Regions from separate parts of the Streptomyces sp. NPDC015532 genome, predicted to be linked through region 3. Evidence: riboswitches for the same ligand, from Rfam matches in the RefSeq annotation. Region 3 holds a riboswitch; each other region holds the start of a gene.

Evidence for each region. A riboswitch is a leader RNA that binds a small molecule or an ion and turns the genes downstream of it on or off. The one in region 3 is predicted to bind S-adenosylmethionine.
Region 1: another riboswitch for S-adenosylmethionine. It lies ahead of ACF07B_RS04380 (aminotransferase class V-fold PLP-dependent enzyme); the one in region 3 lies ahead of ACF07B_RS21730 (ABC transporter substrate-binding protein).
Region 2: another riboswitch for S-adenosylmethionine. It lies ahead of ACF07B_RS39310 (putative leader peptide); the one in region 3 lies ahead of ACF07B_RS21730 (ABC transporter substrate-binding protein).
Region 4: another riboswitch for S-adenosylmethionine. It lies ahead of ACF07B_RS24245 (putative leader peptide); the one in region 3 lies ahead of ACF07B_RS21730 (ABC transporter substrate-binding protein).

Annotation. Positions count from the first base shown of each region.
Region 1 covers NZ_JBIBSY010000001.1:1,035,650-1,043,437, forward strand. Annotated here, with positions in the region: gene ACF07B_RS04360 (c-type cytochrome) at 1-365, shown strand, start outside; gene ACF07B_RS04365 (Rieske 2Fe-2S domain-containing protein) at 362-1,438, shown strand; gene ACF07B_RS04370 (cytochrome bc complex cytochrome b subunit) at 1,435-3,075, shown strand; gene trpD (anthranilate phosphoribosyltransferase) at 3,258-4,322, shown strand; SAM riboswitch class IV at 4,408-4,524, shown strand; gene ACF07B_RS04380 (aminotransferase class V-fold PLP-dependent enzyme) at 4,711-6,072, shown strand; gene ACF07B_RS04385 (Lrp/AsnC family transcriptional regulator) at 6,112-6,393, opposite strand; gene ACF07B_RS04390 (rhomboid family intramembrane serine protease) at 6,436-7,191, opposite strand; gene ACF07B_RS04395 (hypothetical protein) at 7,344-7,583, shown strand; gene ACF07B_RS04400 (NYN domain-containing protein) at 7,619-7,788, shown strand, end outside.
Region 2 covers NZ_JBIBSY010000022.1:31,089-38,876, forward strand. Annotated here, with positions in the region: gene ACF07B_RS39305 (sulfite oxidase) at 1-1,030, opposite strand, end outside; SAM riboswitch class IV at 1,446-1,559, shown strand; gene ACF07B_RS39310 (putative leader peptide) at 1,596-1,712, shown strand; gene ACF07B_RS39315 (ABC transporter substrate-binding protein) at 1,948-3,567, shown strand; gene ACF07B_RS39320 (ABC transporter permease) at 3,571-4,530, shown strand; gene ACF07B_RS39325 (ABC transporter permease) at 4,527-5,450, shown strand; gene ACF07B_RS39330 (dipeptide ABC transporter ATP-binding protein) at 5,447-7,126, shown strand; gene ACF07B_RS39335 (LLM class flavin-dependent oxidoreductase) at 7,238-7,788, opposite strand, start outside.
Region 3 covers NZ_JBIBSY010000006.1:329,981-337,768, reverse strand. Annotated here, with positions in the region: gene ACF07B_RS21740 (winged helix-turn-helix domain-containing protein) at 1-54, opposite strand, end outside; gene ACF07B_RS21735 (TauD/TfdA dioxygenase family protein) at 543-1,352, opposite strand; SAM riboswitch class IV at 1,893-2,002, shown strand; gene ACF07B_RS21730 (ABC transporter substrate-binding protein) at 2,226-3,872, shown strand; gene ACF07B_RS21725 (ABC transporter permease) at 3,869-4,927, shown strand; gene ACF07B_RS21720 (ABC transporter permease) at 4,931-5,893, shown strand; gene ACF07B_RS21715 (dipeptide ABC transporter ATP-binding protein) at 5,886-7,544, shown strand.
Region 4 covers NZ_JBIBSY010000008.1:153,398-161,185, forward strand. Annotated here, with positions in the region: gene ACF07B_RS24225 (acyltransferase family protein) at 1-447, opposite strand, end outside; gene ACF07B_RS24230 (cupin domain-containing protein) at 870-1,265, opposite strand; gene ACF07B_RS24235 (helix-turn-helix domain-containing protein) at 1,466-2,332, shown strand; gene ACF07B_RS24240 (glutathione S-transferase C-terminal domain-containing protein) at 2,528-3,319, opposite strand; gene ACF07B_RS24245 (putative leader peptide) at 3,431-3,496, opposite strand; SAM riboswitch class IV at 3,533-3,677, opposite strand; gene ACF07B_RS24250 (amino acid ABC transporter permease) at 4,162-5,166, shown strand; gene ACF07B_RS24255 (amino acid ABC transporter ATP-binding protein) at 5,163-6,062, shown strand; gene ACF07B_RS24260 (transporter substrate-binding domain-containing protein) at 6,211-7,236, shown strand; gene ACF07B_RS24265 (GNAT family N-acetyltransferase) at 7,325-7,788, shown strand, end outside.

The DNA.
Region 1 (7,788 bases), on a different contig from region 3:
AACTCTTCCGTACCAACTGCGCCCAGTGCCACAACTTCACCGGCAAGGGCGGCGCGCTGACGCACGGCAAGTTCGCGCCGAGCCTGGAGGGTGTCGACCCGAAGCACATCTACGAGGCCATGCAGACGGGCCCGCAGAACATGCCGTCCTTCCCCGACACCACGCTGACGGAGAAGAACAAGCAGGACATCATCGCGTACCTCGACGCGGTCAACGGTGACGACACCGAGAGCCCGGGCGGTCTTGAACTGGGCGGCCTCGGGCCGGTCAGCGAGGGCCTGTTCGGCTGGGTCTTCGGTCTCGGAACCCTGGTCGCCGTCGCCGTCTGGGTCGCCGCTCGGACCGCAAAGGCCAAGAAGTCATGAGTAGCCAAGACATTCCAGAAGAGAACGTGCCCGCTGAGCGGGCCTCCGACGACCACGCCGGTCACGGTCACGGTCCGGTAGCCGTCGCGGACGAGCAGAACCCGTTCGCGGACCCGGGGCTGCCGCCCCACGAGCACCGCATCCAGGACATCGACGAGCGGGCCGCCAAGCGGTCCGAGCGTCTGGTCGCCATGCTGTTCGTGCTGTCGATGGTGGCCACCGTCGGCTTCATCGCCTCCTACGTGGCGATCCCGAACGACAAGTCGGTCTACGTGTTCCCGATCGGGCACATCAGCGCGCTGAACTTCGCGCTGGGCATGTCGCTCGGCGTGGCGCTGTTCGCGATCGGCGCGGGCGCGGTCCACTGGGCCCGCACCCTGATGTCCGACGTGGAGATCGCCGACGAGCGTCACCCGATCGAGGCGGAGCCCGCGGTCAAGGCCAAGGTCCTGGCCGACTTCAAGGAAGGCGCCAAGGAGTCCGCGCTCGGCCGTCGCAAGCTGATCCGCAACACGATGTTCGGCGCGCTGGCCCTGTTCCCGCTCTCCGGCGTCATGCTGCTGCGCGACCTCGGCCCGCTGCCCGGCACGAAGCTGCGCCACACGCTGTGGTCCAAGGGCAAGCTCCTCGTCAACATGAACACGAACGAGCCGCTGCGTCCTTCGGACCTGGCCGTCGGTTCGCTCACCTTCGCCAAGCCCGAGGGCCTGGAGGAGCACGACGAGGACTTCCAGAAGGAGATCGCCAAGGCGGCCTTGATGATCATCCGGCTCCAGCCGGAGGACATCAAGGACAAGCAGGAACTCGAGTGGTCCTACCAGGGCATCGTGGCGTACTCGAAGATCTGCACCCACGTCGGCTGCCCGATCTCCCTGTACGAGCAGCAGACGCACCACGCGCTGTGCCCGTGCCACCAGTCCACCTTCGACCTCTCCGACGGTGCCCGGGTCATCTTCGGCCCGGCGGGTCACGCCCTGCCGCAGCTGCAGATCGGCGTGAACGCTGAGGGCTACCTCGAGGCGCTCAGCGACTTCCAGGAGCCCGTCGGTCCTGCATTCTGGGAGCGCGGATGAGCACTACCACCACCTCCGACTCGCGCTCCTCGCGCGAGAAGGCACCCGCCGGTGAGCGGGTCGCCGACTGGGCCGACGGCCGCCTCGGGATCTACTCCCTGGCCAAGTCCAACATGCGCAAGATCTTCCCCGACCACTGGTCGTTCATGCTGGGTGAGATCTGCCTCTACAGCTTCATCATCATCATCCTCACGGGTGTGTACCTGACCCTGTTCTTCCACCCGTCGATGAACGAGGTGGAGTACCACGGCAGCTACGTCCCGCTGCAGGGCCAGCTGATGTCCGAGGCGTTCAACTCGACCATGCACATCTCCTTCGATGTGCGCGGTGGCCTGCTGATCCGTCAGATCCACCACTGGGCCGCGCTGATCTTCCTCGCCGGCATGTTCGTGCACATGATGCGCGTGTTCTTCACGGGTGCGTTCCGCAAGCCCCGTGAGGTCAACTGGGTCTTCGGATTCCTGCTGTTCGTCCTCGGCATGTTCACCGGATTCACCGGTTACTCGCTCCCGGACGACCTGCTCTCCGGAACCGGTGTCCGCTTCATGGAGGGCGCGGTCCTGTCCGTGCCGATCGTGGGCACGTACCTGTCGTTCTTCCTGTTCGGCGGCGAGTTCCCGGGCGGCGACTTCGTGGCCCGCTTCTACTCGGTGCACGTGCTGCTGCTGCCGGGCATCATGCTCGGCCTCGTGGTGGGCCACCTGATCCTGGTCTTCTACCACAAGCACACGCAGTTCGCGGGCCCCGGCAAGACGAACAACAACGTCGTCGGCATGCCGCTGCTGCCGGTCTACATGGCCAAGGCCGGAGGCTTCTTCTTCCTGGTCTTCGGTGTCATCGCGGCCATCGCGGCGATCGCCTCGATCAACCCGATCTGGGCCATGGGTCCGTACCGTCCGGACCAGGTGTCCACCGGCGCCCAGCCCGACTGGTACATGGGCTTCTCCGAAGGCCTGATCCGTGTCATGCCGGGCTGGGAGATCAACCTCTGGGGTCACACGCTCGTCCTGGGCGTGTTCATCCCGCTGGTGATCTTCCCGCTGGTCCTGGTCGCGATCGCGGTCTACCCGTTCATCGAGTCCTGGGTCACCGGCGACAAGCGCGAGCACCACATCCTGGACCGCCCGCGCAACGTCCCGACCCGGACCGCGTTCGGTGCCGCCTGGATCAGCTGGTACTTCGTCCTGCTCGTCGGCGGCGGCAACGACATCTGGGCCACGCACTTCCACCTGGCGATCAACTCGATCACCTGGTTCGTGCGTATCGCGTTCTTCGTCGTGCCGGTGCTCACCTTCATGGCCACCAAGCGGATCTGCCTCGGCCTCCAGCGCCGGGACCGGGACAAGGTGCTGCACGGCCGCGAGTCGGGCATCATCAAGCGCCTGCCGCACGGTGAGTTCATCGAGGTCCACGAGCCGCTCAGCCAGGACGCGCTGCACACGCTCACGGCGCACGAGCAGTACAAGCCGGCCGAGATCGGCCCGACGGTCGACGAGAACGGTGTCGAGCGCAAGGTCTCGGGCGCGCAGAAGCTGCGCGCCAAGATGAGCGAGGGCTTCTACGGGGAGGAAGGCCAGATCCCCAAGCCCACCGTCGAGGAGTACAAGGAGATCACGAGCGGCCACGGCCACCACTGATCCCCGGCTGTTCGCCACGGCAGGAGCCCCGTCCATGACACGGACGGGGCTCTTTGCCGTCCCCCGGGCTGGATAGGGTGGACTCACCCGGTGCCGCGGGCGATCCACCCCGCGTCACCCACGACCGCCTCACCCCACGCCGTGTCACCCACGACCGCGTGACCTACGAACCAGGAGCGACCATGAGCGCTGTGAACCCCGCTGGAGGCGACACCGCGGCGGGCCGTTCCTGGCCCGCGGTACTGAACGGCCTGCTCGAAGGCCGCGACCAGAGCGCGGACGACACGGCCTGGGCGATGGACCGCATCATGCGCGGCGAGGCGACCGACGCGCAGATCGCCGGGTTCGTGGTGGCCCTGCGGGCCAAGGGCGAGACCGTCCAGGAGATCGCCGGACTCGTCCGGGCGATGTACGAGCACGCCAATGTGATCGAGGTGCCCGGACACACCGTCGACATCGTCGGAACGGGCGGCGACGGCGCGAAGACCGTCAACATCTCCACGATGTCCTCGATCGTGGTGGCCGGCGCCGGCGCCAAGGTCGTCAAGCACGGCAACCGGGCCGCGTCCTCCGCGTCCGGTTCCTCCGACGTCCTGGAGAAGCTCGGCGTCAATCTCCACCTGCCGGTGAAGAGGGTGGCCGAGGTGGCGGAGGAGGCCGGGATCACCTTCTGCTTCGCGGTCAAGTTCCACCCGGCGCTGCGTCATGTGGCGGCGGCCCGCGGCCAGTTGGGCATCCGGACAACGTTCAACGTGCTCGGGCCGCTGACCAACCCGGCGCGGGTGAAGGCCCAGGCGGTCGGCGTCGCCGATCTCCGGATGGCGCCCATCGTGGCGGGCGTGTTCGCCGAGCGCGGCAACTCCTCGCTCGTCTTCCGCGGTGACGACGGCCTCGACGAACTGACCACCACGGCGGGTTCCCACGTCTGGGTGGTCCGCGACGGCAAGGTCACCGAGGAACGCTTCGACCCCCGCGACGTCGGGCTCGACATCGTCCCGGTGGAGGCTCTGCGCGGCGCCGACGCCTCGTACAACGCGGAGGTCGCCCGGCGCGTCCTGGACGGCGAGCGGGGGCCCGTACGGGACGCGGTCCTGCTGAACTCGGCGGCGGCCCTGGTGGCCCTGTCGCCGACCGGCGCGCCGCTCGCGGACCAGCTCCGCGACGGCATGGCGAAGGCGGCCGAGTCGATCGACTCCGGCGCCGCGAAGCGCACCCTGGAGCGCTGGGTGGCCGCCAGCAACGCCTGACCGGCGTGAGACCCCGCGCGGGACGTGGTCCAGAATCCGGACGACGTCTTGCGCGGGGAAGATCCTCTGGCAAGATGCTGTATCAGGTCATGAGTGACAGCCATCAGGCCCCGGCCGGCTGTCCGGCAACCCTCCGTCCGTGGCGGGGTGCCCCGGGTGAAGACCAGGTCGTAGGCAGCGAGGCCTACGGCAAGCGCGGACCCCTCCCGCCCATCGGGCGGACGCAACCAGGGGTCCTGGTCGTTCGAGGGAGCCTTCTGTGAGCAAGCGAATGCGCTAGGGCGTAGAGCCCCGCCTCCACACCCCTTTCACCTTCTCCTGCGCCGAGCCCTGCCTCCGGGCGGCCGGCTCGCGCGGTGATCCCGCCTGCCTCTCACAGGAGCTCGCCATGTCTGTCTCCACCGCTGCCGCCGACCAGACCGTTTGTGCCCCCCTGGCCGTTCTGGGCCGGGATGTCACCGTCCCGCTCGTCACCGGCGGCGAGGTGACCTACGCGGCCCTCGACTACGCCGCCAGCGCGCCCGCCCTCCAGCGGGTGTGGGACGACGTGGCCGCGTACGCGCCCTACTACGGCAGCGTCCACCGGGGTGCCGGCTACCTCTCGCAGCTCTCCACCGACCTCTTCGAGAACGCCCGCAGGACCGTCGAGGAGTTCCTCGGCTGCCGCGCCGGTGACCAGGTGGTCTTCACCCGCTCCACCACCGACTCGCTCAACCTGCTCGCCGCCGCGCTCCCGGCCGACTGCCAGGTCTTCGTCTTCGAGACCGAGCACCACGCCTCGCTGCTGCCCTGGCGCGACGCCCGGGTGACCTACCTGAACGCCCCGCGGACCCCGGACGAGGCCGTCGCCACCCTGGAGCACGCCCTCGCCGCCCGCGACCCTTACGGACCGGCCCTGGTCTGCGTCACCGGCGCCTCGAACGTCACCGGGGAGCTGTGGCCGGTGCGGGAACTGGCCGCCGCCGCGCACGCCCACGGCGCGCGCATCGTCCTCGACGCCGCGCAGCTCGCCCCGCACCACCCGGTGTCGGTCCAGGACCTCGACGTCGACTGGGTCGCGTTCTCCGGGCACAAGCTGTACGCGCCGTTCGGCTCCGGTGTCCTCGCGGGCCGCTCCGACTGGCTGCGCGAGGCCGACCCGTACCTCGCGGGCGGCGGGGCCAGCCGCAAGGTCACCCGGCGCGTGGACGGCGGCGTGGACGTGGAGTGGCACGACAGCGCCGCCCGGCACGAGGCCGGCTCGCCGAACGTCATCGGGGCCTACGCGATCGCCTCGGCCTGCAAGGCGCTCACCGAGGAGGGCTTCGACAGCCTTCTCGCCCGGGAGCGGCACCTGATCCGTACCGTCCGCGAGGGCCTCGCCGAGGTCCCCGAGGTCCGGGTCCTCTCCCTCTTCGGCGACGACGCCCCGCGGGTCGGCGTCATCTCCTTCGTCGTCGAGGGCTGGAACAGCTCGCACTTCGCCGCCGCGCTCTCCGCCGAGTACGGCATCGGTGTCCGCGACGGCCTCTTCTGCGCCCACCCGCTCGTCCGCACGCTGCTCGGCAGCGACCCTCAGACCCAGGGGGAGTGCGGCGCCCCCGAGGCGGCGCCGGGCGAGAAGTCCCTCAACGCCATCCGCGTCAGCTTCGGCGCCGGTACCCCCGACGAGCACGTCGAGCGTTTCGTGCGCGCGGTGCGCGAGCTCGTCAGGGACGGCGCGCGCTGGCAGTACCGCACCGAGGACGGCCGCTGCGTCCCGGCGGTCTGACGCCCGCGGCCCGTCCGCCCGGAGGCGGTGGCGCGTCGGTCAGGAGTCGAGACCGATCGCGAACGCCGCCTCCAGGTCGTGCTGGGAGTACGTACGGAACGCCACGTGCGTGTCCGTCGCCTCGACGCCCGGGATCTTGCTGATCTTGCCGGGGATGACGTCCGCCAGGTCGTCGTGGGCCTGGACCCGGACCATGGCGATCAGGTCGTAGGTACCCGTGACGGAGAAGACCTCGCTGACGCTCTCCAGGGACGCGATCGACTCGGCGATCTCGGGGATCCGGTCCACGCTGGTCTTGATGAGGACGATCGCGGTGATCACGGCTGGTTCTCTCCCTAGGGGGCCGCTGCTGGGGATCTCACCCTACTCGCGGTCCACCTGGCCCGGCCGCTCCACCGGGGGCCCCGGCAGCACCCCCCGGACGGGCACCGGCTCCGCACGGCGCCGGAACCGCGCCCACGCGTAGAGGAAACCGAGGGAGAAGCCCACCAGGTGCGCCAGGTAGGCGACCCCGGGGCCCGAGGGGCTGCGGCCCGCCGCCAGCCACTGGAGGGTGAACCAGAACGGCAGCACCACCCAGGCGGGGAACCGCAGCGGCAGGAAGAACAGGAACGGGAAGAGACTGGTCACCCGGGCCCTGGGGAACAGGTACAGGAACGCGCCGAGCACCGCGGAGATCGCCCCGGAGGCCCCGACCAGGGACTGCTGCGAGGTCGCGTTGGCGGCGGCGTAGCCGAGCAGGGCCAGATACCCGCAGCCCAGGTAGAAGAGGGCGAACTCCAGATGGCCCATGCGTTCCTCGGCCATGAGCCCGAAGACGTAGAAGAAGAGCATGTTGCCCAGGAGATGGAGCCAGCTTCCGTGGATGAACAGGGCGGTCGCGGGGGTGAGCACCTCGCCGGGAGACCCGTCGAACAGAGCGGCCGGCACCACGCCCCAGCGGCGGAAATAGGCACGCTGCGCGACCAGCAGCTCGTCCCCGGTGCCGTACGCGGGATCCAGGCCCGAGGCGGGACCGATCACGAAGATCAGACAGCACAGGACGATCAGTCCGTACGTCACCGGCGTCGACCGCCCCCGCAGCGCCCTGCCGACCGTCGCACTCCAATTGCCGATCATGGTGCAGAGCATGACGTAACCGCACCGATGCGCACAGACCGCCTCGCCGCCGTGGACGGCCGAGCGTCGAGTACCCGCCAGGCCGTAGGGTTACGAGCCATAGCACCGGGAAACCGGCGCCGGACGGACACGAGAAGGAAAGCGGCTGCCCTATGACAGTTCCCCTGCCCGACGCCAAGACCCGCTGGCGCTGTGCCCTCTGCGGCAATCTCACGCGTTTCGACGTGACCCGCTCGTCGAAGGTCGTCGAGTATGTGCACCTGGACCTGGCCGGTGAGCCCAAGGTCGAGGAGCGCGAGGTGGTCAGTGAGACCATCGAGTCGGTGCGGTGCCGTTGGTGCAACGCGGTGGATCAGGTCGAACTGGTGGACAGGCCGGGCGCCGGCTCCTGAGGGAGCGGGCCCCGCACGGATATTGGGGTGAACGGATGGTGGAGACCACAGGTGGGGAGCCGGACGACGGCACCGCCGAGGTGCTCGACCGTCCGCTGCCCGACGGCGTGCGCCGACGCGTCGTCCAGATCGTCTCGGACGGCTTCGGCGGGCTGACGGTGTCCGAACTGCCCGCGCAGCTGAGGCAGTACGCCCGGTTCACACC
Region 2 (7,788 bases), on a different contig from region 3:
CGGCTCCCGCCCCCGACCACGAGCGTCCGTGCAGGACGTGCCGGTCGCCGGCCGTGAACGTGGCCCCGCTCGCCAGCTCGAAGGCGCTCTTCGTGGCCTGCCGGGTGAGCGGAGCGCTGCCGCCCTCGGGGTGGGCGGGGCCGAACAGCCGGTAGAAGGTGGTGTTCCAGGGTGAGTAGAGCGGCTGTGCGGACACCTCGATGTCGCCGACCCACTTGATCGACGCGATCCCCACCCAGGAGGGCACCACGACCCGCACCGGATAGCCGTGGTCGTACGGGAGCGGCTCGCCATTCATCTCGTACGCGAGCAGTACGTCGTCCAGGGCCTTGGCCAGCGGCAGCGGGCGGCGGACCCGGCCCAGGCTCTCGCCACCGCTGACGTACTCGGCGTCGAGCCCGCGCGGCTGCACGTCCACGGCGCGCGGGGAAAGTCCTGCCCTGCGCAGCACGTCGCCGAGCCGCACCCCGCGCCAGCGGGCGACGCCGATCGCTCCCAGGGTCCAGGCGGTACCGGTGACCGTCTCCCCCTGTTGCGTCGTGTAGAAGGAGCGGCCGTTCCCGGCGCATTCGACGAACGCGGTCCGGGTGACGGCCGGCAGTGCGCGCAGATCGTCGTAGCCGAACTCCACGGGACGGTCCTCGCCGCGGTCGCCGCGCAACCCGCTCCCCCACAGCCGCAGCCGCCAGTCGTCGGCGTTCAGGACGGGTGTGGCGGTGTGGTTCCGCACGAAGAACAGGTCGTTGGGGGTGTGGTGGCCGGTTCCGCGCAGCGCCTCCCAGCGGGTCTCGGCGTTGGTGCCGCGCTCGATGAACCACTCGGGGGGCAGCGGTTTGACGATCGGTCGGTCGGCGGCGTGGGCGGGCCGCGGAGTGCCGAGTGCGCTTCCGGCGGCGGCCGCGGTGAGCAGGGTGAGCAGCCGACGGCGGGTGACCCCCTCCGCTCTGGCCTCACCGGCGAGCCACTGGCGCAGTCTGCGGCGGTCGTACTCGGTTTCGTAGCGTCGGCCGGCGGGCGTGGGCGAAGGCATGGCGGGTCCTCGTCATGACGGGGCGAGAGGAACGAGAGGGCTCGGCGGCAAGTCGGCGCGGGCATAGGCGAGATCGACCGGAATGTGCTCGACCGGCTTGTCCGGAGCGGAAGTTCGCGGAAGCGCGGGGTCAGCCGGTCGTCCGACACAACGCGGCGGCGACACGGACGAGGTCCACGGCGCGGCGGCGGGTCAGAGGTTCCGACTTCGGCATGGCGGGATGAAAGCACACGGGGCGGAAGGCGTCAACGGAGCCTTCGTGCCGGTGAACCCGGCTTCCAGACAGGTCGGTTGACGGGGCGGCCGCGACGCCCCGGCCCCGTATCCCCGGCATGGGGGCGGCCGGCCCGTGCTCACCGGCGGAGTCCGGTGCCGCCATTGACGTACGTCAGAACCGCTCCGTACGATCACCAACGGCATCGAGTGTCAGCGTCAAGCCCTGGCTTGCTGACCGGCAACCCTCCCGCGCGGTGGGGTGCTCCAGGTGAAAGCCCGGCGGGATCAGCGACGATCCGCGCAAGCGCGTGGCCCCATGACCGGGGCCGGAGATGGGAGGAGGACCGCTGTGCGACACGGTGATGACCCTCGTGCCTCCTTCTCCGTCGCCATGGTGTTCTCCCGGCTGGCGCGCCGACGCCACATCGATCTGAAGCGCTCGACCAGCTGCTTCTGTCAGGCCTGACGGCCCCTTCCGCAGCGGAGCGCTGACGGGCTTGCCCACCGACGGTCCACGTCCGTGACCAGTCGTCGGGGCAGGTGTCCCCGCCCGGCTCCCGCTTCTTCCTGATCCTTCTGATCCGCCTTCCGCCCGGCCCCTGCCCGCAGGGCATTCCCCGTCACGGCATCGCGCCGACCGGGCCCGCACGCCTGTGCGTGGTCGTGCCCCGTGCCGGGCGACACAAAGAGGAGCACCCTCCGTGAGAGCACGTCCGGATTTCAGATCTCCCCGTCGGGCGGCGTTCGCCGCCCTTCTCACCACCAGTGTGCTGCTGACGGCCTGCGGGTCGGGGGCCGACGGCTCCGGCGCCGGGGGCGGCAAGCCGCGGGCCGGCGGAACCCTGACCTTCGCCGTGGGTTCGGACGCCGGCTGCGTGGACCCCCAGCAGGTCGGCAGCAACGACACGATCTACTCGGTGCGCCAGGTCGTGGACTCCCTGACGGACCAGGATCCCAGGACCGGCAAGATCGTGCCGTGGCTGGCGAAGAGCTGGGACATCAGCACCGACGCGACCGCGTTCACCTTCCACCTGCGCTCGGGTGTCACCTTCAGCGACGGGTCCCCGCTGACCGCCCAGGTCGTCAAGGACAACTTCGACGCGGTTCCGCGTCTCGGTGTCCTGGGCACCCTGGCCGAGGGCTACCTCAGCGGCGTCAAGAGCACCTCGGTGGTCGACCCGCTCACCGTCAAGGTCACCTTCCAGCAGCCCAACGCCCAGTTCCTGCAGGCGACTTCGACCCACTCCCTGGGGATCGAGTCCTCGGCGAGCGTGAAACGGTCACCGCAGCAGAAGTGCAGTGACGGGGTGGTCGGATCCGGGCCCTTCGTGCTGAAGCAGTACGTGCAGAACCAGTCCTTCACCCTGGCCAAGCGCCACGGCTACGCCTGGGGCTCCTCACGGTGGGACAAGAAGGGCGAGGCGTACCTGGACAAGCTCGTGTTCAAGGTCGTGCCGGAAGCGGGCGTACGGGCCGGCAGTCTCCGGTCCGGCCAGGTGGACGCGATCGGCAGCGTGGGCCGGGCCGACGAGGCGGCGCTCAAGGGCGGTCAGGTCACCCTCCAGCGGCGGGCCAACCCCGGCATCGCCTTCGGACTCGGCTTCAACAACGCGCGGCCCCTCCTGAAGGACGCCAGGGTCCGCCGGGCGATCCTGTCGGCCATCGACCGGAAGCAGATCGCCGACACCGTCTTCCCCACAGGCACCCGGCCGGCGACCAGCGTCCTCGCCCACACCACACCCGACTACACCAGCCTCGCCCCGGATCTGGCCTTCGACGCGGCCAAGGCGAAGTCCCTGCTGGACCAGGCAGGTTGGAAGGCGGCCGGCGACGGCACGCGCACCAAGGGCGGCAGGAAGCTGAGCCTGACGATCGACTGGGTTCCCAACGCCGCCACCAATCAGCCCGCGTTGGAGCTGATACAGCAGCAACTTAAGGCTGTCGGGGTTCAGGTGACGCTCAAGCAGCTTCAGCTCACCCAGCTGACGCCGACACAGCAGTCGGGCGCGTTCGACGCGACGTGGGGCAACATCACCCGCGCCGATCCCGACATCCTGCGCAGCTCCTTCTCCACGAAGCTGGCCAACTTCTACCGCGTTCCGGCGAGCGGCCTGGACACGACACTGTCGGCGCAGGCCGCGACCACCGACCCGGCGGGGCGCAGCAAACTGGTGGCGCAGGCACAGCGGTCGATCGTGCGCGACGCCTACAACGTGCCGGTGGTGGAGCTCCAGACGCAGCTGGGCCTGTCCACGAAGGTGCACAGCCTGGCCTTCGACGCCTCCAGCCGGATCCAGTTGCACGACACCTGGATCGGCTGATCCGTGCGCGGCTACGTGGTCAAGCGGCTCGCGCAGGCGGTCGGGGTGCTGTGGGCGGCGTACACCGTGTCGTTCCTGGTGCTGGACTACCTGCCGGGCGACCCGGTCACGGCGATGGCCGGTGCCGGAATGGACTCGGGGCAGGTCGATCCCCGGCAGATCGCCGCCCTGCGGCACGAGTACGGTTTCGACAAGCCGGTGCTCACGCAGTACGCGGAGTATCTCGGCCGGGCGGTGCGCGGGGACTTCGGTGACTCGGTCGCCACCGGCCGCCCGGTCGCCTCGACGGTGGCCGACGCGTTGCCTCAGACCCTCCAACTGACGGCTTCGGCACTGCTGTTCGCGGTGGTCCTCGGCGGCGGTCTGGCAGTGGCGGCCACGTACACCACCCGGCGCTGGCTGCGGCAGCTTCTGCTGTCGCTGCCGCCGCTGGGGGTTTCCGTCCCGACGTTCTGGGTGGGACTCCTGCTCGTGGAGGCGTTCTCCTTCCGGCTGCGCTGGTTCCCCGCGTTCGGCAACGACGGACTGAAGGGGCTGGTCCTGCCGGCACTGACCCTCGCGGTCCCGACCGGCGCTCTGATCGCGCAGGTGCTGGCCAAGAGTCTGCTCACCGCGCTCGACCAGGCGTATGTGGAGACCGCCCGCGCCAAGGGCGCGAGCCGGTGGCGGGTCCATCTGCGGCACGCGCTGCGCAACGCCTCCTTGCCGGCGCTGACGGTCGCCGGACTGCTGGTGGGGCAGCTGATCGCCGGTTCCGTCGTCGTCGAGACGGTGTTCTCCCGTGACGGCCTGGGCCGTGTGACCGCGGCGGCCGTCACGGCCCAGGACATCCCCGTGGTCCAGGGGGTGGTGGCGTTCGGCGCACTGATCTTCGTGACGACGAACCTCGTCGTCGACCTGGTCTATCCGCTGCTCGACCCGCGGATCGTGGTGGCCTCGGCCGGAAGGGCACGCATCGCATGAGCCAGAGTCTTGTCGAAGACGCCGCCGAGGCCGCGCTCGGTCTCGCTCGCCCGGTGGGCACACCGCCGGACCCCGCACCGGGGCGCCGCGTCCGCGGACGGCCGGTGCTGCGGTTCGTGCTGCGCCGCCCCGGCCTGCTGCTGTCGGTCGGCGTCCTCGTGCTGGTGGTGCTGGCCTCGTTCCGGCCCCGGCTGTTCACCTCGCGCGACCCGCTGAAGGGGGTACCGGCGCAGAACTTCCGCGGCCCGAGCGGCGCGCACTGGTTCGGCACGGACGAGCTGGGACGCGATGTGTTCTCCCGCGTGGTGCACGGCGCGCAGCTGTCCCTCAAGGCCACGCTGATCGCGGTGCTGGTGGCGTTCGTGGTGGGCGGTCTGCTCGGCGTGGTCGCCGGGTTCGTCGGCCGCTGGGTGGACGACGTGCTGATGCGCTTCGTCGACGTCCTGCTGTCCATCCCCGCGCTGTTCCTGTCGCTGGCCCTGGTGACCGCGCTGGGATACGGGACGGTGAAGGTGGCCGTCGCGGTCGGCATCGCCAGTGTCGCCTCCTTCGCCCGGGTCGCCCGCGCCGAGGTGCTCCGGGTGCGTCAGGCGGTGTTCGTGGAGGCATCGCGCTCCTGCGGGGCCCGCTGGTACTCGGTGCTGGGCCGGCATGTGCTGCCCAACGCCGCGGGCCCGGTGATCGTCCTGGCCACGCTCGACTTCGGCGCCTCCATCCTGGCCGTGTCGGCGCTGAGCTTCCTCGGCTACGGCGCTCCCCCGCCGGCCCCGGAATGGGGGACGTTGATCTCCGAGGGCCGCAACTACCTGGCCAACGCCTGGTGGCTGACCGCGCTCCCCGGACTGGCGATCGCCGCGACCGTACTGGCCACCAACCGCGTCGCGAGGGCCCTGGACGGCGAATGGTCCCGGCAGCGATGACCGACGAAGCCGAGAACGGTGAGAACATGAGCGCACCACTGCTGGAGATCCGCGGCCTGTCCGTCTCGTACCGCACCCGTGACGGCGGCACTGTGGCGGCCGTGCGGGGCGTGGACCTCGACGTGTGGCCGGGGCAGGTGACCGCGGTGGTCGGTGAGTCCGGCTCCGGCAAGAGCACGACCGCGCACGCGATCACCCGTCTCCTCCCGGACGACGGCGTCATCGACGCGGGCGCGGTGCGCTTCGGCCGGCACGACCTGGCCACGTTGTCGGAGGCGGAACTGCGCACCGTACGCGGGGCACGGATCGGGCTGGTCCCGCAGGACCCGACCGTGTCGCTCAACCCGGTCAAGCGCATCGGCGAACAGGTCGCGGAGGTGCTGCGCATCCACGGTCTCGCGACCCGCCGCTCGGCCGCCGCCGAGGCGATCGGCGTTCTGGGCCGGGCCGGACTGCCCGACGCCGCCGTCAGGGCCCGGCAGTACCCGCACGAACTCTCCGGGGGCATGCGGCAACGCGCCCTGATCGCCGTCGCGATCGCCGCGCGACCCGAGCTGATCATCGCAGACGAGCCGACCAGCGCGCTCGACGTCACCGTGCAGCGGGTCATCCTCGACCATCTCCAGCACCTGGCCGAGGAGTCGGGCACGGCGATCCTGCTCGTGACCCACGACCTCGGGGTCGCCGCCGAACGGGCGCAGCGGCTGGTGGTCATGGCGCAGGGCCGGGTGGTGGAGGCGGGTGCCACCCAGGACGTCCTCGCCGATCCCCAGGACACGTACACCCGGCATCTGCTGGCGAGCGCCCCGAGCATGACCACGGCCCGCCGCCGCCCGTCCGCGCCCGAGGCCACGGCGGACACGGTTCCTCTGGTGGAGGCGCGCCATCTGGTGAAGGAGTTCCGGCTGCCTCGCACCGCGGACGGCCCCCGGACCCTGCGCGCGGTGGACGACGTCAGCTTCGCCGTCCATCGCGGACAGACCCTCGCCCTGGTGGGTGAGTCGGGTTCGGGCAAGTCCACCACGGCCCGGCTGGTGCTCCGGCTCGCCGACGCGACCGCCGGGCAGGTCCTGTTCGACGGCGTCGACGTCACCGCCTCCCGAGGTGCCCGTGCCAGAGGGCTGCGCCGCCGTGCCCAGCTCGTCTACCAGAACCCGTACGCGTCCCTCGATCCGCGTTTCTCCATCGGTGAGGTGATCACCGAGCCGCTGCGTGCCTTCAAGGTCGGCGACCGTGCCTCGCGGCTCGCGCGGGCTCGCGAACTGCTCGACCGGGTGGCGCTGCCCCCGGCCACGCTGGAGCGCCAGCCGGCCGAGCTGTCCGGCGGGCAGCGTCAGCGCGTGGCGATCGCCCGCGCGCTCGCCCTCTCCCCCGACCTGGTGGTGTGCGACGAGCCGGTGTCCGCGCTCGATGTCTCGGTGCAGGCCCAAGTGCTGGAGTTGCTGGCCGAGTTGCAGGCCGGCACGGGGGTGGCCTACCTCTTCATCTCCCATGACCTGGCCGTCGTGCGCCAGATCGCGCACCAGGTCGCGGTGATGCGGGCCGGCCGCGTCGTGGAGACGGGTCCTCCGGAGGACCTCTTCACGCGTCCTCGCCACGAGTACACCCGCGAGCTGCTCGCGGCGATCCCCGGCGGCCGGGTTCCCTCCCCCGCCGCCGGGACCATCACGAGCTGAGGACCGGCGTCACCCGACTCCCACCACCGCGGCCCTTGCGTCGCTCACCGCGGGTGACTTCGCGGACGACGCCCCGTGGACCGGCCCGGAGGAGACGCTCCGGCCGGGGCGTCAGCCGTGTGCCGCCGCGAGCTGGTGCGTGCCGCGCGTCGCCCGCTCGGCGTCGCGCTTGGCGACCTCCTCGCGCACGATCGGGATCACGTACCGGCCGAAGTCGATCGCGTCGTCCAGCAGGTCGTAGCCGCGGGCGGAGAGAATGTCGACGCCCAGGTCGTAGTAGTCCAGCAGCGCACGGGCGACCGTCTCCGGGGTTCCGACCAAGGCGTTGGAGTTGCCCGCGCCCCCGGTCGCGGCGGCGGTCGGGGTCCACAGGGCGCGGTCGTACCGCTCCCCCGCCTCGGCGATGGCGATCAGCCGCTGTGACCCGGAGTTCTGCGGCTGACCCTGGCCGTTGTGCCGCCGGCTGAGCGACTCGCCCTTCTCCTTGCGAGCCTTGATCGCGCCGACGGTGCGGTGGGCCTTCTCCCAGGCCAGTTCCTCGGTCGGGGCGATGATGGGGCGGAACGCCGCCTGGATGCGGGGCGGTTCGGTACGGCCCGCCGCCTTCGCGGAGGCCTTGACCGCCTCGATCTGCTCGGCGGTCTTCTCCAAGGGCTCGCCCC
Region 3 (7,788 bases):
GTCGGACAGCGGTGAATCCTGTGGGGTGGCCTGGGCCGGGGGTGCCGTGGTCATGGCGGTCGTCCTTCGGAAGTGTGTCGGGCGTCCGGGCGTGGTGGTGCGGGTCCGCCTGATCGCCGGGTGGGGAAGGAGGGCGGCGCGGCACGTACGACGCGTGAGCTGTCCGTCCTGCGCGTGACAGCGGACGGCTGCGTGCCTGCGCGTGACAGCAGACGACTGCGTGCCTACGCGTGACAGCAAGCGGCGCTGACGACGTGACCAAAGTCGACATGCCGACGACGAACGAGTCGTTGCTGCGTAGGGGACATGTGCACCATCCTGCGCACCCGCTGGGCGGCCGTCAATGGTTTCCTAGTAAATCGATAGGAAATAGGGGGAGGGGCAACTCCGTGGACGAATGCACCGGGCCGGCGTCACCTTGCCGTGGTGTCCGAGGGCCCACGCGCGTCCGGCCCGAACGACTCACGTCGGTTATGCGGAATGGTCCGACGCGGTCGGCCGCCGCCTCCTCGCGGGGATGACGGCGGCCGTGGCCGGCGGGGTCAGGAGGCGGCGCGAAGCGGCTCCACTCCGATGACCTTGCGGTACACGCGCGCGCCGTCGCCGTAGTCGTCGACGGCGTAGTGCCAGGTCGCCTGGTTGTCCCAGAGCACGAAGTCGCCGGGCCGCCAGCCGAATCGGATGGTGTAGTCGGGCGAGGACGCGTGCCGGAGGAGGTGGTCGAGCAGGGCCCTGCCCTCCTGCGGCGTGACCCCGGTGAGGCCGAGGGCGGAGGAACTGATGAACAGGCCCTTGCGTCCGGTGAGAGGGTGTTCCAGGACGACCGGGTGCTCGACGGTCTCTCCGACCGCCGTCCTCCTGCTGCCCTGCGCGTAGTTCTCCGCGTTGCCGTCGTACACGGCGCTCACGGATTCCAGCAGCACCTTGAACGGCTCCGACAGGTCGTCGTACGCCGCCTGAAGATCGGCCCACAGGGTGTGTCCGCCGATTTCGGGCACCTCTTCGTAGACGAGTGACTCGATCGCGAACACCGGGCCACGCCACAGCCCGCCGATGTGCCAGCTGCTGGCCTTGCCGGTCTGCCGCACGTTGTACGGGTAGACCAGGGGGTTGGCGGGGTCCTTGGCGGCGGTGGGGTGGTCGAACGGCGAGGCGAAGAGCCGTACGGCCTCGACATGCTGATCAGGTGTCAGGTTCTGTCCGCGGAACACCAGCACCTTGTGCTCCGCGAACGCGCGGCGCAGGTCGTCGGCGATGGTGTCGTCGACGGGCCGTGTGAGATCGACGCCGCTCACCTCGGCGCCGAAGCGGGGACCGACCCGCAGGATTTCCGGACGTGCGACAGTGGTCATGCCGAACTCCTCATGTTGTCGTGCGGGACAACGCGCCGTGCGCGGCGGAAGGCGGGGGACAGGGGCCGACGGCACGCGGAGCGGACGGACGTCAGGCGGGCCGGCACCAGGACGCGTTCACGCGCACCAGATCCACGGGCAGCCTGCGGAAGAGGACCGAATCGGTCGTGTTTCCACGGTACGCAGGACCGACGGCCCGACACCAGGCTGCACCATTGCAACCGCGTGAACTTGGACGGCCCCTGTCGCGGTGTCCTTCAGGGCGCTTCCACGCAATCGGGTGGGCCGAGCGCGCCCTGTCCGCCCGCGGCCCTGGTTCCATCGAGGAGCGGCACGGGAGACCCGCCCTCGTCAGAGGCCGTGCGAGCCGCCGATCGCACGAACACGGCCTGCCTGCAAGCATGTTGGGGCCGACGGTGTCACCGGAGCGCGCGTCCTCCGTACCCCCGACTCTCACCGCGTTCCGGCTCGGAGAGCGTCCGGGAGACCGCTCCTGAGGGCTCTTGACGCCTGGAGAATTGGCGATCTACGGTGACCGCGAGCCACGAGTTCCGGTGTGCAAGCCCTGGCTGGCCGGACGGCAACCCTCGACGCAGTGGGGTGCCCCAGGTGACGGCTCGGCGGATGACCCCATTCTGCAAGTGCGATCACCAGGAGGACGGTGTGACGAGCTCTCCGACGCTCCGCTCCCGTCGCCATGTCGATCCGCTGCCCGTCCCCAGCCGGCTCTGTTGTAGCTGACTCTTCTCGCCCGCGCCTTCGCGGGTGTCTCCACAGCCTCCATCACGTCCTCGTCCGAGGAGGCCCGCCCCGCGACGCTCGGTCGCCGATGGGGCATTCCTCGCACCCCTCTTGCGGAAGCAGGCATTCCTTATGACGCGGCACCTCGGCACGAGACCGGTCCGCCCCGGTGGCCTCGGCGCTCTCTCCCTCGGCACGGCCCTCTTGCTGGCCCTCACCGCCTGCACCAGTTCGAAGAACGGCGACAGCGCGGTCTCCGGCGGGAAGACGATCACCGTCGGTACCACGGACCAGGTGACCAGCCTCGACCCGGCGGGCGCGTGGGACGCGGGATCCGGCACGATCGAGAGCGAGGTCTACGCGACCCTGCTCAGTACCGAGACCGGCTCCCCGGACGTCCTGCCGGACCTGGCCTCCAAGATCGAGCCGACCGGGCCGAAGGAGTACACGGTCACCCTCAAGAAGAACCTGACGTTCGGCAACGGACACGACCTGACCTCCTCCGACGTCAAGTTCAGCTTCGACAGGACAGTCAAGATCGCCGACGAGAACGGCCCCTCCTCGCTCCTGTACAACCTCGCCTCGGTTGCCGCGCCGACACCCACGACCGTCGTCTTCACCCTCAAGTCGGCCGACGACACCCTCTTCCCGCAGGTGCTGTCCACCGCGGCGGGCTACATCGTGGACGAACAGGTGTTTCCGGCGGACAAGATCCTCGACGACGGGGCTGTCGTGGCCGCCAAGCCCTGGAGCGGCCCGTACGGTGTCACCAGCTACGACAAGAACTCACTGGTCTCCTTCACGGCCAACCGCGGCTACAGGGGTCGGCAGGGGACTCCGAAGGTCCGGAAGATCCAGCTCAAGTACTACACGAACGCCGGCAACCTCAAGCTCGACGTCCAGCAGGGGACCATCGACGCCGTCTACCGGACGCTGACCACCGCCGACCTGGACGACCTGGCCACCAAGAAGGACGTCAAGGTCCACACCGGCTCGGGCAACGGCATCCGCTACATCGTCTTCGACTTCGCGACCCAGCCCTATGGCACCAAGACCAAGAACGCCGACAAGCGGAAGGCCCTCGCGGTCCGTCAGGCGGTCGCGGACTCGGTGGACCGGGCCCAGCTCGCCCAGCAGGTGTACAAGAACACCTACCAGCCGCTCTACACCCCCGTTCCGGACGGCTTCACCGGTGCCACTCCGTCCTTCAGGTCACTCTACGGCGACAAGAAGGGCGGTCCCGACAAGTCCGCGGCTGCCGCCCGGCTGAAGACGGCCGACGTGACCACGCCCGTCACCCTCAACCTGCAGTACAACACCGACCACTACGGCTCGTCCTCGGCGGACGAGTACGCGCTGATCAAGACGCAGCTGGAGGCCACCGGGCTGTTCAAGGTGAACCTGCAGTCCACCGAGTGGACCCAGTACGGCAAGGACCGCATCGCCCACCAGTATCCGCTGTACCAGCTCGGCTGGTACGCCGACTACCTCGACGCCGACAACTACCTCTCGCCCTTCTTCTCGGCCAACAGCTGGATCGCCAACGGCTATGCGGACCCCGCCGTGCGTGCCCTGATCAAAAAGGAGGAGACCGAGACGGACCCGGCCCAGCGGACCGAGCAGCTGAAGCAGGCACAGGACAAGGCCGCCGCGTCCGTCCCCTTGATCCCGCTGCTCCAGGGCTCCACCGCCATCGTCACCCGCACCGATGTCAGCGGTGTGCCGTCCGAGTTGGACGCCACGTACACGTTCCGCTGGGCGGGGCTCGCGAAAAGGTGAGCGTCCTGACGCGGGAGACCCCCGGCGCCGCCGGGTCCGGTCTCGTCCGCTACCTCGTGGCCCGCTTCCTCCTCATCGTTCCCACGGTGCTGATCCTGGTCAGCGTCGTCTTCTTTCTCATGCGGGCGACAGGTGATCCCGTCAGTGCCGCGTTCGCCGACCGGCTCACCCCGGAGCAACTGCGGGAGAAGCTCCACCAGACGGGCTACGACCGGCCGCTGCTCATCCAATACCTGGACTTCCTGCGGTCGTTGGCGACCGGGGACCTGGGTCGCACCGCCACCGACAACCAGCCGGTGAGTCACCTGCTGACCACCTACGGCGCTGCCACCGCCGAACTCGCCGGCTACGCCCTCGGTGTGGCCCTGCTCGTGGGCGTGCCGCTCGGCATGCTCGCCGCCTCCTACCGGGACCGCGCCGCCGACGCGGGACTGCGGGTCTTCGCGATCCTCACCTACGCCACACCGGTCTTCTTCCTCGGCCTGCTGCTCAAGCTCGTCTTCGCCGTGTGGCTCGGCTGGCTGCCCGCGTCGGGCCGGGCGAGCACCGAGGTCCAGCTCTTCTTGCAGGATCAGACCAGCACGACCGGCTTCTATCTCCTCGACGCCCTTCGCAGCGGTGACTCCGCGGCCATCGCCGACGTCGTACAACACGCGGTGCTGCCCGGCCTCGCGTTGGGCCTGCTGGTCGCGGGCGTGCTGCTGCGTCTCGTCCGCACCAACCTGATCGGCACCCTGAACACCGACTACGTCGAGGCCGCCCGCTCCCGCGGCGTGACCCCGTTCCGGCTGATCACCCGCCATGCCACCCGGCCCGCGCTCATCGCCGTCGTCACCGTCCTCGGACTCCAGGTGGCCGGCCTGCTCGGAGGGGCGGTCCTGACGGAGACCACCTTCGAGTGGAAGGGCCTCGGTTTCGAGCTCGCCCACTACCTGACGGTCCGTGACTTCCCGGCGGTGCAGGGCATCGCGGCCCTGTTCGCCATCGTCGTCGCGGTGACCAACTTCCTCGTCGATGTCGTGGCGGCGCTGATCGACCCCCGAGTGAGGTACTGACCCATGGCCGCCCAGGTCGTCCCGAGACGGCGTACCCTGCTTCCCGGCAGGCCGCGCCTTCCGGCCCGCGCCGGCGTGCAGCGAGCCATGCTGCTCACCGGAGTGCTGCTGACCGGGCTGTTCCTGCTCGCCGCGCTCCCGGGGCCGCTGCTCGCCCCGCACGGATACGCCGAACTCAGGGACCACACAGGGCTGTTCGGCTCACGCCGGCATCCCGGCGGGGCGCATCCGCTGGGCACGACCATCGCCGGGTACGACGTTCTGTCCCGCACCGTGTGGGGCGCCCGGACGGCACTGGAGATCATCCTTGCCGCACTGCTGCTCTCGGCCGTCCCCGGCACCGTGCTCGGCCTCGTCTCGGGCTACCTCGGCGGCCGACTCGACCGGCTCCTCGTAGGGCTCGCCGACGCGATGTACGCGTTCCCCTCCCTGCTCCTCTCGATCGTCATGTCGATCGTGATCAGCGGAGGGCAGTCGAGTCTCGTCGGCGGCCTGGGCGCGGCGGCCTGCGCGGTCGCGGTGGCGTTCGTACCGCAGTATTTCCGTGTCGTACGGGCCGACGTGATCCGGGTGAAAGCGGAGCCCTTCGTCGACGCGGCCCGGGTGACCGGCACCGGAACCTGGCGGATCATGTTCCGGCACGTGCTGCGGAACTCGCTCCGCACCCTCCCGCTGATCTTCACCATCAACGCCTCCGAAGCCACTCTCACCCTGGCGGGCCTCGGCTTCCTCGGCTTCGGTATCGAGCCCAACTCCGCCGCCGAATGGGGCTACGACCTCAACCGTTCGGTCGCGGACGTCACGTCGGGTATCTGGTGGACCGCCCTGCCACCCGGGCTCGCCATCGTCCTCACCGTGCTGGGCACCACCCTGCTCGGCGAGGGACTGACCGACCTGCTCGACCCGCGGCTGAGACGACGCGGCACGGGTGCCGCCGACAAGGACGGAGGCGTGAGCGATGAGTGACCTGCTCCGGATCGAGGACCTTCACGTCACCTTCGACACCGATGCCGGACCGTCCCCCGCCGTCGACGGGGTCAGCCTCTCCGCCGCCCCCGGAGAGATCCTCGCGCTGGTCGGCGAGAGCGGCAGCGGGAAGACCGTGACCGCCAGGTCGGTGCTCGGGCTGCTGCCCGACACCGCGACCGCCACCGGCCGCGTCCTGCTCGGAGACGGCACGGCCGACCCGGCCGAGGACATCCTGACCGCGTCCCCCGCCCGCCTGCGCGCCCTGCGCGGCACCCACGCCGCGATGGTCTTCCAGGAACCGTCCACCGCGCTGAACCCGGTCTTCACCATCGGCTGGCAGCTCACCGAGGGCCTGCGCGCCCACGGGCGCGGCGACAGGGCCGAACGCCGGGCCCTGGCCGTCGAGTGGCTCGACAAGGTCGGCATCCCGGACCCGGCCGTCCGCGTGGACCACTACCCCCACCAGTTGTCCGGCGGACAGAAGCAGCGCGCCGTCATCGCCATGGCCCTGGCACTGGGCACGAAACTCATCGTGGCCGACGAGCCGACGACGGCCCTGGACGTCACCGTCCAGGCCGAGATCCTTCACCTTCTGCACCGCTGCCGCACCGCCGTCCTGCTCATCACCCACAACATGGGCGTCGTCGCCGACCTCGCCGACCGGGTCGCGGTGATGCGCGAGGGCCGAGTGGTGGAAGAGGCGTCGGCAAGGACCCTGTTCGCGGCGCCCGCTCATCCGTACACCCGTGAACTGCTGGCCGCCGTACCGGACTTCGGCACGGGAGCGCGCACCCCGGTGGAGGCGGTCCGGGGCGGACCGCCGGCGGTCCGAGCCGTAGGGCTGGTCGTGGACCACCCCGGGAGGCCGGGACGGCGAGGCTTTCGCGCCGTGGACAGGGTCAGCTTCGAGATCGGTCCCGGACAGGTACTGGGCCTGGTGGGGGAGAGCGGCAGCGGCAAAACCACGATCGGCCGGGCGGTCGCCGGTCTCACGGCCGTCACCGCCGGTGAACTCGACGTGCTCGGGGAACCGCTGGGCGAGAGACGCCGTCGTAAGCGCGGTCACGCCGGAGACATCGGGTTCGTGTTCCAGGACCCGGCGACCAGCTTCAACCCCCTCCTCACGATCGCCGAAAGCGTCGCCGAGCCCCTGATCGTGCACCGGCGTGAACTGGGGGCACGGGCCGTCCGAGCGGAGGCCGAGGCCTTGCTCGACGCCGTGCAGCTGTCGCCCCGGACGTACGCGGACCGCTACCCCCACGAACTCAGTGGCGGCCAACGCCAGCGAGCCGGGCTGGCCCGGGCCCTCGCACTGCGCCCGCCGCTGCTCATCGCGGACGAGCCCACATCGGCCCTGGACGTGTCCGTCCAGGCGAAGGTGCTCGACCTTTTCACCCAGCTGCAACGGGAGCTGGGCTTCGCGGCGCTCTTCATCAGCCACGACCTCGCGGTGGTCGAGCGGGTCGCCGACCAGGTCGTCGTTCTGCACGAGGGCCGGATCGCGGAAGCCGGCACCACGGCGCAGGTCCTGGGCGCCCCGCGGGCCGAGTACACCCGCCGTCTGGTGGCCGCGATCCCCGTCCCCGACCCGGTCCGGCAGGCCCGCAGGTCTGAGGGGCGCTTCGACCGAGGAGTCGCACTCCCCTGACGGGCACGGCGACATTTGCGGGGGCGGCCCTGCCGCACCGCAATCCGCACCCATCGTGGCGCGGCATGTCACCGGCTTGGCGACCTGGCGCGGGCTCAGCCCGGTGAACCGGGCTGTCCAGGTCGGCCTCCGACGCCGTGATCACACCAGCCATCGCCCGGTCATCTCGGCCGTACGTGCGGCTCGCTCCAGCCGATCCTGTGTACGCGACGGTTGAGGAGGACGGCGTGGGGCTGATTCGGAG
Region 4 (7,788 bases), on a different contig from region 3:
CGAACGCCGGTGCAGCCGGACCGTGAACAGGGCGACGACCAGCAGGTAGAACGCCAGCTCGTACGACAGCGTCCACAGGACGAGGACGACACTCGGCGTCCCCAGCAGTTCCTGGAGGAGGGTGACATGCGCGACCGCGACCGTGAGGGGATCGCGCCCGTCGAAGCGAGCGCCCGGATGCGCGACGCCCAGGAGATCCAGCGCGAGGACCGAGCCCACCACGGCGGCCCACAGCGGGTAGACGCGAAAGGCCCGCCCGATCCAGAAGGTCCTCACGCAGCCCCGGCGTTCGAGCGAGGCGGGGATGACGTAGCCGCTCACCAGGAAGAACACCATCACCCCGTACCGCCCGATGTTCAGCTGGGGCGTCACCTGCTCCCGGAACTCGGCCATGAAGGCGTACGAGGAATGGTCGACCGCCACGAGGAGCGCGGAGATCCCGCGCAGGGCGTCCAGCCAGCCCAGGCGTGGGGGAGCGCCCGAGCCGCCGGACGCGGGTGGGCCCGACGCCGGGGAGGGCCGCGGTGAAAGACGCTGGGGAACGGGAGGTGCGGGTGCCATGAACGTGCCTGCCTGGACCGGGTCCTGTGGGTGACGGGTGCGCAGGCCCGGCCGGGAAGGGCACGGCGGGCCGTGCGGCCCGGTCCGCGGCTCGCCGGCGCTCGGCTCGCGAGGCCCTGGACTCCCCATCGAAGTGCGGACACGCCGCGGAGCGGTACGGGACACGCCCTCAGGAGACGGCTTTCGCCGGGATCGCCTACGCGCCGGCCGGCCGCCCGGGGTGCCGGACACCGGGCAGTCGGTGAACGGGACCGGCCCGGCGACGGGCCGGCGCCCGTGGAAGGAGCGCGGGCCCGCCGCCCGTCGGCTCAGGTGCCGAGTGCGTGTCCGGTCGTCGAGTCCACGTGGTCCGGGATCTCGTCGTGGCGATCGCCCACGGTCGGTGTCCCGGCGGGCTCGAACATGAGGATCGCGGCGCCGGAGGGAGCGAACGGCTTGTGCTCCGTGCCCCGGGGAACGGTGAAGACCGCCCCTTGCGGGAGCAGGACCGTGCGCTCCCCGTCGGGCTCGCGCAACGAGATGTGCAGCTCGCCGTCGAGTACCAGGAAGAACTCGTCGGTGTCGTCGTGGACGTGCCAGACATGTTCGCCCGCGACCTTGGCGACGCGGACGTCGTAGTCGTTGACGCGCGTGACGATGCGGGGGCTCCACAGGGCGTCGAAGGAGGCCAGAGCCTTGCCGAGGGGAATGGGTTCGCTGCTCATGGGCTCATCCTGAGCCGTTTCGCACGGCCGGCGCGAGTGCTGGGAATCGCCCATGGCGGCGTCGTCTTGCGCGGGTGCGCCTCGCGTCGGGCGGGACATACGGGCGGCGAGCGGACCCGACCGCACCGGGCACGGAATGTCGGGTCCGGCACAGTGGGACCGCCCTAGCGTGGAGATCAGTGAGGGAAGGACGGCCAGGAGTGCTGGAGCGGCTGAATCAGGCCATGGACCACATCGAGGAACACCTCGGTGAGCCCATCGACGTGGCCGGGCTGGCCCGTATCGCCATGACGTCGGAGTACCACTTCCGGCGGATGTTCTCCGCGCTGGCGGGCATCCCGCTCTCCGAGTACATCCGCCGCCGGCGGCTCACGCTCGCCGGGGCCGAAGTGCTCGCCGGGGAGCGGACGCTGCTGGAGGTCGCGGTGCGGTACGGGTACAGCTCGGGCGAGGCGTTCGCGCGTGCCTTTCGCGCCGTGCACGGGGTCGGACCCGGCGAGGCGCGGCGGACGGGCGCGGCGCTGCACTCCCAGCCACGGATGTCCTTCCGGCTGATCGTCGAAGGGAGCGGCAGCATGCGGTACCGCGTGGTGGAGAAGGGCGGGTTCCGGCTCGTGGGCAGGGGGACACGGGTCCCGCTGGTCTACGAGGGGATGAACCCGGCCATCGTGGAGTTCGTCAAAGGAATCGGCAAGGAGACGCTGGGGCGCTGGCAGGAGTACGCGGACGGGGAGCCCGGCGGTGTCCTGGCCGCCGTCAGCAACCACTCCGCGGACGATGCGGAGGGCACCGAAATCGGCTACTTCCAGGGGGTGGTGAGCGACGCGGAGGTGCCCGGGGCTTCGGAGAGCCTCGACGTCGGGCCGGGGACGTGGGCGGTGTTCGAGTCCTCGGGCGCGTTCCCGACGGCGGTCCAGCACCTCTGGCGGGATGTGTACACGCAGTGGTTCCCCTCGAACCCGTACCGGAGCCGGCCGGGCCCGTCGCTCTCGCGCACCCGGGTGTCCGAGGACGGTACGCACGCGGACGCGGAGGTGTGGATTCCGGTGGAGCGGGCCGGCGGCTGAACCCCGAAGCGGGCCACGGCCCGCAGGGTCCTTCGGCCGGGCGATCAGGCAGAACCGCCCGCCGCAGGCGGGCGTGGATGCGCGCCGGTTCTCCGCCTGGTGATCCGTGCGGCCGCCGGGCCGGTGTCTCCGGCCCGGCGTTCAGCGTCCCGCGGAACCGTCCGCCGGCCCGGCACGCCCGCTTCGGCGGGAGTGTCAGACGTCCGCCGTCGGGCGCACCACATCACTGCCGTGCCGGAAGGCGGGGTGATCGCCGAGACGGCGTACGTAGTCCAGGAGCCGGGGATGCGAGCCGAGGGCGCCGGAGGGGCCCAGCCCGGTGAGAGCCGTCCACACGTCCACGTCCGCCGCCGTGAGCGTGTCACCCAACACGTAGGGCTTCGAAGCGAGTTGGCAGTCCAGCAGGTCCAGGGCCGCCGCGAGCTCCGAGGCCGGGGCGGACGCGGTGACATCGCGGTCCAGCAGATCGCGGAGCGCTTCGATGTCGGCGGCGAGGGACGGAGGGCGGAGCGCGGACGGGCTCGTCGTGGTGTGACCGGAGAACAGTCCGGCCAGATCGCGGAGGATGGCGGGCGGGTGGTTGCTGACGATGCGTCCGCTCCACCGGTCGCACAGGGCGGGAGCGGTGAGCGGTCCGTCGAAGTGGTACTCGGTGGCCTCGTAGGCGCGGCGCAGCGACGCGAAGGCGTCGGGTGTCCGCGCGGGGTCGGCCAGGAGCGTCGTGGCGACCGAGTCCCGCAGGCCGAGCAGGCCGAGGGTGATGGCGATACGCAGCGAGAACGGACAACTCCGCGACAGATACAGCTCGTAGCGGTGCGGAGCCGGGTAGAAGCCGCCGGCGAGACCGACACCGATGCGGCTGTCGACGCGGTGCGGGAGGGCGGACGATGCCACCGCCGGCTGGAGGCGAAGGGCCGAGGGGAACGAAATCTGCTCACAGGGGCGTGCGTTGGCAGTGCTGGACGTGCGCGAAGCTGTCTCGGGCATGACTCTCCCTGGGGGAAGAAGGAAGCCACCGCCGCTTTGTGGGCACCGGCGGCCGGATGCGGATTGACTGCGCTGGTCGCACCGGTCCGGATCGCACGGACCGGCCGCGAATCAGTAAGCGCTGGAGACACGCAACAGATCGATGTGCAGGCGCCTCGTCAAGCCGTTCCTTGGCATTCCCACCGGTCCCGACTTCGGGGCTCGCGAGACGCGAGACCGCACTTGCCCCACCGCACCGGCGGGACCCGGTCGTCACCCGGGGCACCCCGTCGCGGTGGAAGGGTTGCCTGTCAGCGGGCCGGGGCCGATGACCACTGGGGCGGGCGGACCCGCACCGTGGGCGCTGACAATCGTGACCGTCCATGCCAGTCTCGGTGCGCTCTGTTGTGCCGTCAAGGAGGCCGCACGCGCGGTCTCACCTGGTGGTCACCCGCATTGACATTGTTTTCGGCGCGGGCCTAACCTGCGGCCCACCACAGGATGCCTTTTCGGCCGGAGAAGAAATGGTGACGGCGATGCACACAGCTGACGGGACGGCCGCATGGCGGCGCCTCGGCCGTGATGTGCTGTGCGCCGACCGCTCCGTGGACCTGCTGCGTGTCAACAGCGCCCTCTGTACGGGCATGTGTCGCTCCCTCAGCCGAGGCTGACGGCCCCTTCGGGTCCTTGACGACCGCGGGCTGACGGCTCTCCTCCTCGACGACCACCGCTGTCGCGATGTGTCCTTTCCCGTCCAGCCCCCGTTCCACGTGTGCCCGCGCCTCGCCGCGCCCTGAGCCGTCCGGCTCGGCGTGGCGCTGCCGCTCCGTGGTCCGGGGTGTCCGAATCCGCTGGAGCTCTCCATGAGTCAACCTCCCGGCAGCGCTGTGTCCTTCGGAGCAGCGACGCCCGCCGAGGCGATCCCCCGTACCGACTTCCCCGCCGGGCCCAAGCCACTGGCGGCCCAGCGGGTCCTTCCGCTCCGGCGTCCCGGCCGCTGGATCATCACGGCCGTCGTGCTCGTGCTGGTCGCCCAGATCGCCCACGGCCTGGTGACCAACCCCTTCTACCAGTGGGATCGGTTCCAGTACTGGTTCTTCCGTCCGACCATCCTCGACGGCCTGCTCATCACCCTCGAAGTGGCTGCCTACAGCGCCGTGTTGGGCCTGCTCGGCGGCATCGTGCTGGCTCTGGCCAGGCTCTCCCGGAGCCCGGTGCTGCGCGCGGTCAGCTGGGTCTACACCTGGCTGTTCCGGTCGGTGCCGCTGATCGTGGTCCTGCTGTTCCTCTACAACTTCAGTGCCCTGTACCAGACGTTGAGCGTGGGCGTTCCGTTCGGGCCGGCGTTCTTCACCTTCGACGAGTCCCGCCTGGCCACCGACATGGCCGTCGCCGTCGTCGGACTGAGCCTGAACGAAGCGGCGTACGCCTCCGAAGTGGTGCGCGGCGGGCTCCTCTCCGTCGACCAGGGCCAGCACGAGGCGGCCTCCGCCCTGGGACTGCCGAAGCGGTACCAGTTCGGGAAGATCGTCTTCCCGCAGGCGCTGCGCTCCATCACCCCCAACTACGTGAACCAGCTGATCGGCCTGATCAAGGGCACCTCGCTGGTCTTCTACGTGTCCCTGCTGGACCTGTTCGGCTCCGTGCAGAGCATGGGCAGCACCTACCCGGGCGACATTGTGCCGCTGCTCCTCGTGGCCACCGCCTGGTATCTGATCCTCACCAGCGTCGTGTCCGTCATCCAGTTCTACGTCGAGCGGTACTACTCGCGGGGCGCGCTGCGCACCCTGCCGCCGACTCCGTTGCAGAAGGCGCGGAACGGTCTGCGTGACGTGCGGGCCCGGTTCCAGAGGGAGACGGCGATATGAGCGGCGAGACGCGTCTGACGACAGTGCGGGCAGGGACGGCCCCGGCCGCCGAGGCGGCGGACACGGCGTCGACCGCCGCCGTCCGGGCGGAGGACACCGCGGCGACCGCCGACAGCGCCGGAGCACTCCGGGCGGAGCCGGCCGCGGTCGAGGTGCACGATGTGCACAAGTGGTACGGAGCCCACCGGGTCCTGGACGGTGTGGAGTTGACCGTGCGGCCCGGCGAGGTGACGGTCGTCCTCGGCCCGTCCGGCTCCGGAAAGTCCACCCTCCTACGGGTGATCAACCACCTGGAGAAGCCCGAGATCGGCCATGTGAGCCTGAACGGTGAGCTCATCGGCGTCCGCAGGCACGGCGATCGACTCAAGGAGCTGAGCGAGCGGGCCATCCTGGCCCAGCGCAGCCGGATCGGGTTCGTGTTCCAGAACTTCAACCTCTTCCCGCACCTGACCGTGCTGGACAACGTGGCCGCCGCTCCCGTGGCGACCGGGCGGCTGTCCAGGGCCGGGGCGCGGGAACTGGCCCGCGATCTGCTCGCCCGGGTGGGCCTGGCCGACAAGGCCGCCGCCTACCCACGGCAGTTGTCGGGCGGTCAGCAGCAGCGCGTGGCCATCGCCCGCGCGCTCGCCCTGCGGCCCGGAGTCATCCTCTTCGACGAACCGACGTCGGCGCTCGACCCCGAACTGGTCGGTGAGGTTCTCGCCGTCATCAAGGATCTGGCCCACAGCGGCACGACCCTGGTCATCGTCACCCACGAGATCGGTTTCGCCCGCGAGATCGCCGACCGGGTGGTCTTCATGGACGACGGGCGCATCGTCGAACAGGGCCCGCCCGAGCAGGTGTTGGACCATCCGCGAGAAGCGCGCACCAGAGAGTTCCTGAGCAAGGTGCTCTGACCGCTTCCTCTCGGCGCGCGGCGAGAAGCCTCTCGCCGAGGCGCTCCCGCCTCGCCGCCCCGACCCGCGGGCGGGGCGGCCCCCCGATTCGACGGCCCGCCGGGACCGTTCCCCCACATCCCTCACCGCACACCCGATAAGGACAGCCATGCCCACCTTCAGCCTGAACCGCAAGGCCCTTCGCGGCGTCGCCGCCACCGCTGCCGTCGCCTCCCTCGCGGCCTCCCTCGCCGCGTGCGGGGCAGACAGCGACGCCGCCACCCGGACGCGGACCGACGCCGCCGGAACCGTGACCGTGGGCGCGCTCTCCAACGGGGCCGCCAAGGAGACCGTGCTGAAGGTCTCCGAGGTGAAGTCGATCAGCGATGAGCTGCCCAAGTCCGTAGCCGAGAGAGGCACGTTGGTGGTGGGGATCGGCGCACTGCCCGCCGGATCCCCGCCCCTGAACTTCGTCGGACAGGACCAGAAGACGCTCACCGGCAGCGAACCCGACCTCGGCAAGCTGGTCGCCGCGGTCCTCGGGCTGAAGCCGGTGGTGAAGAACTCGACCTGGGAGAACCTGTTCGTCGGCGTCGACAGCGGCAAGGTGGACGTCGCCTTCTCCAACGTCACCGACACCGAGGAGCGCAAGAAGAAGTACGAGTTCGCCTCGTACCGGCAGGACAACCTCGCCTTCGAGGTCCTGAAGAAGAGCACGTGGAACTTCGACGGCGACTACCGGAACCTGGCCGGCCAGACCGTCGCGGTGGGTGCCGGAACCAACCAGGAGAAGATCCTGCTGGAGTGGAAGGCGAAGCTGGCCAAGGCGGGCAAGAAGTTCACCGTCAAGTACTACCAGGACAACAACGCCACGGCCCTGGCCCTGAACAGCGGGAAGATCGACTCCTTCTTCGGCCCCAACCCGGCTGTCGCCTATCGCGCCATCCAGAACGCCAAGTCCCCCCACCCGACCCGCAACGCGGGTCAGTTCTCCGGCGCGGGCGAGACGATCCAGGGCCTGATCGCGGCCACCGCGAAGAAGGACAGCGGGCTCGCGAAGCCGGTGGCCGACGCCATCAACTACCTGATCAAGAACGGCCAGTACGGCAAGTGGCTGGCCTCCTGGAACCTCTCCAACGAGGCGGTGGAGACCTCCCAGGTCAACCCGCCCGGCCTGCCGCTCGACAACTCCTGAGCCACCGCGCGCCCCGGGACTTCGCCGTGCGCGACGAAGTCCCGGGGCGCGTCCGGCCGCGTTCCAGATACGGAGAACCCGCACCGCCATGTCCACCAGCGTCCACGCCGCCCCCGTCCCTTCCCCGACTCCTGCCCCACCGCACGTCCTGGACAACGCGGCGTGGGCCGCGTTGACCGGTCCGCACGCCCACCTCGCCGAGCGCGTCGGCCGGGCCGTCCGCTATCCCACGGACGTGTCCCCGTTCACCGCCCTCGCCGACCCCGCCGATCCCCGCGCGTGGGACGACCTGGCCGCGCTGGTCGGTCCGGGCGCGGTCACCCCCGTCACCGCGGTGCGGGCCGTACCCGATGGCTGGACGATCGAACACAGCGGCGACGGGGTCCAGTTGACCGCCACCGCGCTGCACTCGGAGCCCGCGCCCGAAGCGGTACGGCTCGGACTCGCCGAGGTGCCCGAGATCCTCGACCTGATCGCCCTCACCCGGCCGGGCCCCTTCCTGCCCCGTACCGTCGAACTCGGTACCTACCTGGGCATCCGGGAGGGCGGCCA